DNA from 4 places in the Dactylosporangium maewongense genome. Region 3 is predicted to be linked to each of the others. Evidence: riboswitches for the same ligand, from Rfam matches in the RefSeq annotation. Region 3 holds a riboswitch; each other region holds the start of a gene.
The links. A riboswitch is a leader RNA that binds a small molecule or an ion and turns the genes downstream of it on or off. The one in region 3 is predicted to bind cyclic di-AMP.
Positions count from the first base shown of each region.

Region 1: it holds a riboswitch for cyclic di-AMP, as region 3 does, so the genes downstream of both, ABD332_RS39145 (C40 family peptidase) here and ABD332_RS07785 (coiled-coil domain-containing protein) in region 3, are expected to answer to the same signal.
Region 2: it holds a riboswitch for cyclic di-AMP, as region 3 does, so the genes downstream of both, ABD332_RS47935 (C39 family peptidase) here and ABD332_RS07785 (coiled-coil domain-containing protein) in region 3, are expected to answer to the same signal.
Region 4: it holds a riboswitch for cyclic di-AMP, as region 3 does, so the genes downstream of both, ABD332_RS36865 (C40 family peptidase) here and ABD332_RS07785 (coiled-coil domain-containing protein) in region 3, are expected to answer to the same signal.

Region 1 covers NZ_BAAAQD010000019.1:104,980-107,173, reverse strand. The annotation lists gene ABD332_RS39150 (LamG-like jellyroll fold domain-containing protein) at 85-783, shown strand; cyclic di-AMP (ydaO/yuaA leader) riboswitch at 880-1,012, shown strand; gene ABD332_RS39145 (C40 family peptidase) at 1,022-1,993, shown strand; gene dcd (dCTP deaminase) at 2,019-2,194, opposite strand, start outside.
Region 2 covers NZ_BAAAQD010000029.1:15,502-17,695, reverse strand. The annotation lists gene ABD332_RS47940 (hypothetical protein) at 193-375, opposite strand; gene ABD332_RS47935 (C39 family peptidase) at 434-1,084, opposite strand; cyclic di-AMP (ydaO/yuaA leader) riboswitch at 1,524-1,666, opposite strand; gene ABD332_RS47930 (RNA-guided endonuclease InsQ/TnpB family protein) at 1,808-2,194, shown strand, end outside.
Region 3 covers NZ_BAAAQD010000002.1:187,010-189,203, forward strand. The annotation lists gene ABD332_RS07780 (exopolyphosphatase) at 1-151, opposite strand, end outside; gene ABD332_RS07785 (coiled-coil domain-containing protein) at 234-1,184, opposite strand; cyclic di-AMP (ydaO/yuaA leader) riboswitch at 1,260-1,396, opposite strand; gene ABD332_RS07790 (glycoside hydrolase family 19 protein) at 1,785-2,194, shown strand, end outside.
Region 4 covers NZ_BAAAQD010000017.1:170,385-172,578, reverse strand. The annotation lists gene ABD332_RS36870 (MFS transporter) at 1-952, shown strand, start outside; cyclic di-AMP (ydaO/yuaA leader) riboswitch at 1,074-1,253, shown strand; gene ABD332_RS36865 (C40 family peptidase) at 1,261-2,194, shown strand, end outside.

The sequences.
Region 1 (2,194 bases), on a different contig from region 3:
CCTCTCGCCGGCTGCGCTTCCCCCACGCGACAGCAACCTCGTGAGTCCGCGCCGTCGGCCCGGCCCTCGCCCGGGCACGCCACGGTGTCCGGGGCTGCCCCCTCTTCCCCGGCCGCGCCCTCGCTCGTCGCCGCCGCGCCTTCGGCCACGGTCCTGCGGTACAGCTTCGACAGCGGGATCACGGGACCGGTGCTGGACGGCGCGGGCCGGCTCCCGCTGCGGGTCCGCAGGGCCGGCGGCCAGCTGTCGACCGTGCCGCACAACGGCGGACTCGCGGTGCGATTTCCCCAGCCGTGTGAGCACTACGGTGCGGAGAGTTGCGCACGCGCCATCCTGCAGAGCGGCCCCGCTGAATTCCTCAATCCGGGCCAGGAAGCGTTCTCGTATGGCGCGAGCGTGCTCGTCGCGCCCAATGAGACTTCCAAAGGCGCCAATGTTCTGCAAAAAGGGTTCTCGGTCGGTGACAGTCAGTTCAAGTTGCAGGTGGACGGCGCCGCGGGGCGCCCCAGTTGCGTGATTGTCGGCGTGGGTGGATCTACTATTTACGTAGCCCTCGCATCGCTTAGCGTGGCTGACGGGCGATGGCACCGGATCGAGTGTTCGCGCAGTGACGCCCTGCTCACGGTGGCCGTGGACGGTCAACCCAGGGGTCGGGCGGCCATTCCTCCGTCACTGTCCATAGTGAACGCGGATCCACTCTGTATTGGCGGTAAGGGAACCAGTGCGAACAACGACCAGTTCGCCGGTGCAATTGATGATGTGTTCATCACTCGGGCGCCCTGACTTTTCGGTTAAATCGGACACCCGCTTGCTCCTCTGGGTCACTCGCCATACCGTAAATTCCGGTCGGATGGATGTCCGCGCCCACCACGGGTGCGCCAGACGGCACCGCCGAGTCGATTTTTGAACCGGGGACCCACCTGCGTCATCGGGGTGAATCCGCGATCTGCGGTAGGACGACCTTCCCGTCCGAACCCGTCAGCTAACCCGGTAGGCGGCTGGAAGAAGGAGTGCCCCCTCGATGCGGCCCAACCGTCTGGTTCGGCTCCTCGTTGCCACGCTCGGCTGTCTCTCGCTCGTCGTCGGAGTCACCGGACTCGCTCACGCCGACCCGACGCCCGCCGAGCTCGAAGCGCAGATCGACAAGAAGTGGAATGAAGTCGAGCCCATCATCGAGCAGCACAACCAGCTCAAGGGCGAGCTGAAGGCCAACCTGGCGAAGCAGGCGCAGTTGAAGAGCCAGATCGACCCGCTGCAGGCGCAGGTCGACAACGCGCTGCTGCGGGTGAGTGCGTTCTCGGTCCTGCAGTACAAGACCGGGCGGGTCTCCAGCTTCAACGCGCTGATGACGACCGGCTCGCCGGACACCTTCGCCGAGCAGCTCGTCATGCTGAACATGCTGGCCAAGGACGAGGCCGAGGGCATCAAGGACGTCATGGACAGCAAGAAGGTCCTCGACGACCAGAAGAAGCCGCTCGACGAGCTGATCGCCAAGCAGAAGGCCGCCGAGGCGGAGATGGCGACGAAGGAAACCACCATCAACGCCGAGATCAAGACGCTCAACGACATGCGCACGAAGGCGTATGGCTCCAGTGGCGCGACCGGCGAGCTGCGCCCCGTCGCCTGCCCCGTCGAATACTCCGGCGGCGACGCCGCGAAGGCCGCGCAGGTCGCCTGCCAGCAGATCGGCAAGAAGTACGTGTGGGCGGCCGAGGGCCCCAACACCTTCGACTGCTCGGGCCTCACGCTCTACGCCTGGAAGCAGGCCGGCCACACGCTGCGGCACTACACCAAGTGGCAGTACTCGGACACCAAGCGCGTCAGCAGAGCCGACCTCAAGGCCGGCGACCTGGTCTTCTTCTACAGCGACATGCACCACATGGGGATGTACGTCGGCGGCGGCTGGATGGTCCACGCCCCGACCACCGGCGACGTGGTCCGCATGAAGAAGATCGACACCGCACCGATCTCCGGGTACGGCAGAGTGGCTTAGGGCTTCGGGACCTGGCCGCCGGCGTTCACGTCGTCGGCCAGGTCCGCCAGTTCTGGTGGGAGCGGCTCGCCGTCGGGCCGCGCTGGCCCTGGTACCGGGAGCCGTATACCGCGGACCCGTATGGGTGCTCCGACGGCGAGGACAGCCGGAAGATGCACAGCTGCCCGATCTTCATCCCCGGCCAGAGCATGATCGGCAGAT
Region 2 (2,194 bases), on a different contig from region 3:
CGCACAGACTCTTTCGACTCGGTGTGGTGAGCTGCATCGCCCTGAGCGGCTACCCCTGTGATGCGGTCATACCGAACGCGGGCGTCATCGCCCGGACGGCGTGACCTCGGCGCTGCAATCCGTTCCACAGCCGGACTCGACGCAATCCCACACTCCCGGGCATCCACGGCATGCTTCCCGAACCGGGTGGCGTTATGCGAGCTCCACACCACCGACCAGGAACTCACCCGGCAGCCTGACCGGTCGCCGCTTCAGTGCGGGTCGATGGCTGAGCATGCCCATCGCCGCCCCGCCCGGCAACGCGCCGCGCAGACTGCCACCGGACACCCACATCGTGACCACGAACAGGACGCTGGACGCCAGGACTGAGCCCACGACGGCCGGCCACCACGACGCCGCCCTGCCACCGTCAGTTGATCGGCGATGCCGGGAATCAATACGAGTAGCCGCGCGAGGAGATCCAGTCGGCCAGCTTGGGAGTGCTCAGCCAGTAGGTGCCGTCCCCGCTCGGGTCGGCCGGGTCGGCGATCTTCACCGTCCCGCCGCCGTCACGGTATCCGACGACCGTCAGGTAGTGACCGCCTTCGTAGGCGTGCACGGCACCGGCGGTGTCGGTCACGTGTCCGGCGATGTTTGCCACGATTGCCCGTCCGCCGCCGACCGTGGTCAGCACGTCGGTCTGAAGCTGCGCGGCCTGCGCGGGCGTTGCCGGGTAGACCGGGATCTCTCTGGTCTGGTACAGCGTGCGGCCGTGCCCGAGCACCTGGTTGAGTACGCGGGTGGTGTCGAGGGCCGAGTTCGTCCCGTTGGTGGTGGTGCCCAGCATGGCCGCGGCCTCGTCCTGACTGACGGCGTGGCCGGCTGCCGTGAGCGCGATCCGGGTGGCCGCCGGCCCGCAGAAGTAGTAGTTCGGCTGCAGCTGGAACTGGTACTTGAGGAGCATCGTCGTCGGCGCGGACGGCGCCGCCCCGTCGGCCTTCGGTGGTTTCGTGGTCAGCGCCGCGCCCGCCGCTGCGGTGCGCCCAGACGGCGGATCGCCGAGCTGGCTGAGCACGATGCCGGCCACGGCCGCCGCGGCGAGCATCACGCACATGGTCACCGCCATCCGCGGCCGGCGGATATCCCCGGCGCGGTGGGACTGCGGCTGTACGGATTCAAGGTTCACAACGAGTCTCCAGTAGCCCGGAGCAGGGCGATCGATACGGGCATGACGTGCGACGACACGCGATGCACAGCCATCGGGCAGCAAGAAGTGACGTGCGCGGCGCGAACGCGCAGCGCACAGGCCAGCTCGCCACCTCAGCAGCCGGACGGATGGCGCACAGGCCACGGGCCTGCGGCTCCCTGCCGCACTGCGTCAGTAGCCGCTGCAAACGGAGCGGCCGGCACCTACGCGACTGTGACCACCCGCAGCGTGACAGCAGGCGGCACTAGCGTCCTGTTGACGCCGCTCGGCGCGCGGACGAGCAGGCACGCGCCCTGCGAGGACCTCGGCGATGGGGGTAACGGCTGTGCACAGACACTTCTCCTTACGCGTCCGCCTACCGGGTCAGCTGACGGATTCGGGCGCGAAGGTCGCCCTACCACAGGCCGTCGGCCCGCGGATTCACCCCAGACATGCGGTGGGTCCCCGGCTCGTGCGTGCACGACTCAGCGAGCCTGCCCGGCGTCACCTGCTGTGAGCATGAACCGGACCAAGCGACCCATGACGTTACGCAAGGGGCACTGCCATGGCAAGGCCCGCTAGTGCTGTGTCCACGAACGTTGGCCGGGATTTTCTGTCGTACCCCTGTGCTTGAGTGTTCGTATGCCTCGCCGTCGTGATCCTGCTGCTGCCCGGGTGGTGCACCGCACCTGCCGGGTCGGGTTGCGGGTCACGCGTGGTCAGAGGGAGCGGTGTTTCGGGCTGCTGCGCTCGGCCGGCGACGTGTGGGCGTGTGTGCTGGAGGTCAACCACTGGCGGTGGCGGCATCAGGCGCCGCCGGTGGTGTCGTATCAGGCACTGTGCCGGGAGCTGTCCACGGCCGGTCCAGGCACCTTCGGTGACCTGGACACGACCGGGGCCCGGTCGGTGCTACGCCGGTACTCCGACGCCTGGTTCACGGCGGCGAAACGCCGCAAGGCCGGTGACCTGTCCGCACGGTTCCCGCGCAAGCGGCGCGGTCTGCTGCCGGTCCGCTACTACCACGGCACG
Region 3 (2,194 bases):
TCAGGATGTCGTCGGGTCCGATATCGACCGTGCCGTCCTGGACGTCTTTGGGGTGCACGAACGTGATGTCGCCGATGAGGTCCAGGTGACGCAGCAGGACGGCGCACACCAGGCCGTCGAAGTCGCTGCGCGTCACGAGTCGGTGCTTCACTTCGGATCCCCTCACCCTGCGTCGGCCGGTCGACAGTTGCCCTATCGGCCGGCCGTACGCAGACGTGAGGTCTTGGCGGTGCTTACAGGAGCGAGAGGTGCACGTGGTTGGTGTGGTCGCTGGAGGGGTCCCCGCCCACGCCGCTGTAATGGTGCCAGCCGACCGCGGGTGTCCACACCTGTTTGAACCAGATGACGTACATGACGCCGAGCCGGTCCGCGTTCTTCACGAAGTACGTCGCCAGGTTGGCCCCGTAGACCTTGTCCTCACCGGCGGCGACGCCACCGAAGCCCGACTTGGCCTGCACCGAGAAGTCGCACGCGCGGCCCTTCGGGTGCTCGTACGGCCCGCTCGGCCGGTAGCAGGACACGAACCGCTTGAAGCCCGCCGCCTGCGCCTGCTGCATCGCGTGCAGCGTGCGCATCGTGATGCAGCCGCTGGTGGTCGGGTCGTTCTGCTTGCACGACTCCGAGGACCAGCCGCCGCTGGCGTTGCGCGGCGACGGCTGCGCGAGCGGCAGGTTGGCCGACACGAAGCCGTTGCTCGGCCCGCCCGCCTGGGCCAGGCCCTTCTCGGCTTCCTTCTTCTTCGCGGCCATGACGGCGACCTGCTCCTGCTGGAGCTTGACCTCGCCCTCGAGCGCCGTCTTCTGCGCCGCCTGGTCCCGCTTCAGCTGGTTGAGCTCGCGCAGCAGGTTGTCGTTGTGGTGGGCGATCTCGTCGATCGAGCCGGCCCGCTCCGCGAAGCCGGTGGGGCTCCCCGAGTCCATCAGCGCCACGAACGTGGTGAGCGGCCCCGTCCGGTACGCGGCGACGGCGATCGCCGACACCTGCTCGGTGACCCTGGCGAGGTTGGCCTCGGTCTGGGCGAGCTTGGCGGTCAGGTCCGCCTGGTTCTTCACCGAGGCGTCGTACTTGTCCTTGGCCTCGATCCACGCGCGGGTGCTCTCGTCGAGGACCTGGGCGAGGGACGCGTTGGATCCCTCGTCGCCCGTGTCGTCTCCCGGCTCGGCGGCGGCCGGAGTGGCGGCCATCCCAAAAAGGACGGCGGCCGTCATCAGGACGGCGATGATCCGCCGACCGGGATGTCGTGATGACATCTGGCTCGTTGTTCCTTCCGTCGGCCGCCGACCGGGTTAGCTGACGGGTTCGGGACGGAACGACCCCTACCGCGGTTGCCCGCGGATTCACCCCACTGTGCGGTTGGGTCCCCGATTCGCCGGTGTCGAGCCGGCGATTGGGCGGCAGTCGCGCCCGGCGCCGCGGGGGGCGGCGCCATGTCGGACGGGACCGACGGCCAGCCTACCCAGGGCGATCAGACCGCGCAGCGTACTGCCTGTCCGCCGCTGTGACGCACCTCTCGAAACCGCGCCGTCCAAGCAGGTCGCCTAAGCTTGCCGAAAGAATCTCGCGTGACGGAAATCACTCAACTGGCCTCACCCTGCCGGCAACGTTCTCGCCCGGGCGATTGTTTTACGCCACCCCGCGGTCACCCCGTGTCACCCCGAGTCACCTCGGAAAGGTGAGGTTAGCGGAACCGTAAAGATTCTTCATAAATCGATGTGATTGCTCCTGTACCGCGGTGGTGGCTGGTCGGATGGGGGCTCAGCGTCGATCTGAACGGAAGTGATCTGGTGTCCAGAGTGCGCCTGTGGGCGGGGCTCGCCGCGACCGCCGTCGTCGGTGGCGTCGTCGCCGTCTTCAACATGCTGCCGGCGTCGGCGGCCACCTGTGCGCCGGCGTGGCAGGCGTCGGCCGTGTACACCGGGGGTGCCACGGTGTCGCGGAACGGGCACAACTTCCTCGCCAAGTGGTGGACGCAGAACGAGGCGCCGCCCGGGAACACCGGCGTGTGGCAGGACCAGGGGTCGTGCGGCGGGAGCACGCCGCAGCCGCCGACGCAGACCGGGTCCGCGGGCGGGTGCAGCTTCCCGGCGTGGGTGCAGGGTCGCAACTACGTGACCGGTGACATCGTGAAGTTCACCGACGGTAAGTACTACATCGCCGAGCACGACAACCCGGGGTACAGCCCGACGATCAGCAC
Region 4 (2,194 bases), on a different contig from region 3:
CTGCGCCGCCGCCGGGTTCGTGGGCTGGATCGGCATCGCGTACTCGACCGAGCTGTGGATGCCCTACGTCATCAGCGCCGTCGTCGGCGGGTTCGGCGGCGCCGCGACGTCGCAGCTCTTCGCCGCCGTCCACGACGAGCTCAAGGCGCACCCCGGCCCGAACAACGACGGGGTGGTCGCCGTCGTGCGGATGGCCCTGACCGGCGGCTGGGTCGTCGGCCCGGTGGCCGGGTCGTTCCTGGCGGCGCAGACGTCGCTGCGCACCATGCTGGTCGCCACGGCGGTCTGCACGCTCGCCCAGATCGTGCCGCTCGGCGCGCTCCGGACAGCACCGGCGGCACCGGCCGGACCCGGCGACGCGCCGGGGGCCGGCCACCGCGGCCCCGGCCTGCGGGCGATGCTGCCGCTGCTGGCGTTCACCGGCCTCTACGTCCTCGTGTACGCCGGCGAGCCCGTCAAGTACGCGTACCTCCCGCTGTACATGAACGACCAGCTGCACTTCCCGGCCGGCCTCAGCGGCGCGGTCATCGGCATCCAGCCGCTGGTCGAGATCGTGCTGATGCCCGTCGCCGTGGTCGTGGCCCGCCGGACCGGCATGATGGAGCTGATGGTCCTCGGCGCCGGGTTCGGCGTGGCCGCCAACGTCTGCTTCGCCGTCACCGGCAACGCCGCCGGTCTGTTCGCCGGGCAGATCCTCATGGGCGGCGTGTGGGGCGTCTTCGCCACGCTCGGCATCATCGTCGCCCAGCGGCTCCTGCCGACCGCCGTCGCCACCGCGTCCGCGATCTTCATGAGCTCCACCGCGCTCGCCTCCGCCCTCGGCGGTGCGGCCGGCGGCACCGGCGCCGCCGCCATCGGGCTCCCGCGGGTGTTCCTCATCCCGGCCGCCCTCGCCCTGCTGGCCGTCGCCGGCCTGGCCGTCATGGCCCGCTCCACCGACCGCCACCGGTGACGAGCCGGGCAGGTCAGTCTTGTGTCTACGTTAAGTGTGGCTTAGATCGAGCGCCGGCAGTGTGGTCCGGCGTTACGTTTGGGCCGGCCTGCCGGACATCGCCCGCCCCGCCGGGGTGGCCGGGCAGCCACCGCCGAGTTGTCGGTCGCGCGGGCACGATGCGTGCGGCCGGTGAGCCGGGGAACCAATCGGGGCTTCCCCATGGGGTGAATCCGCGCCCGCCACACCGGGGCGCGGTAGGGCGCGCCTTCTTCTCGCCCGAATCCGTCAGCTAACCCGGTAGGCGGTCAGCGAAGAAGGACTGTGCCGTGTTCAACGGACGTACGACGCTCCGCGCCTCGGTCGTCGCGCTGGCGGTGGCGGCAATGATCGCCCCGGCCTGCGCCGCGCAGGCGGACCCGACGCCGCAGGAGCTCCAGGCCCAGATCGACAAGGGCAACCAAGAGGTCGAGCACGTCGTCGAGCTGTACAACAAGGTCAACGGCGACCTGGAGACCACCCAGGCGGCGATCACGAAGCTCCGGGCCGACATGGCGCCGCTGCAGGCGACCATGGCGACGGCGCAGGACAACGCCTCGGCGCTCGCGGTCAACGCGTACAAGACCGGGGGCGACCTCGGCACCCTGTCGCTGATGCTGGGGGCGACGTCGACCGACACGCTCACCGCCCGCGTCGGCACCCTCCAGCAGATCTCGCACAGCCAGCAGCGGGACCTGGCGGCGTACACGGCGGCGAAGGGCGCGCTCGACACCGAGCAGCGGCGCCTGGACGAGACCCTCGCCGCGCAGAGCCAGCAGAAGACGGAGCTGGAGACCCGCCGCAAGAAGATCGAGGGTGACATCGCCCGCCTCGACGCGCTGCAGGCCAAGGCCGAGGCGGCCGCCGCGGCGGCGAAGGTCAAGACCACCACCCCGCCCCCGGCGACGACCCCGGCCAAGCCGCCGGCCGTGTCCGGCAACGCCGGCAAGGCCGTCAACTACGCCTGGGCGCAGCTCGGCAAGAAGTACGTGTGGGGCGCGGCCGGACCGAACACGTTCGACTGCTCGGGCCTGACCATGATGGCGTGGAAGGCGGCCGGCGTGACGCTGCCGCACAACGCCGCGCAGCAGTGGTCGAAGGTCCGCCACATCTCCCGCAGCCAGCTCGCCCCCGGCGACCTGGTGTTCTACAACGGCCTCGGGCACGTGGGCATCTACATCGGCAACAACCAGATCATCCACGCCCCGAACAGCCGCACGGTCG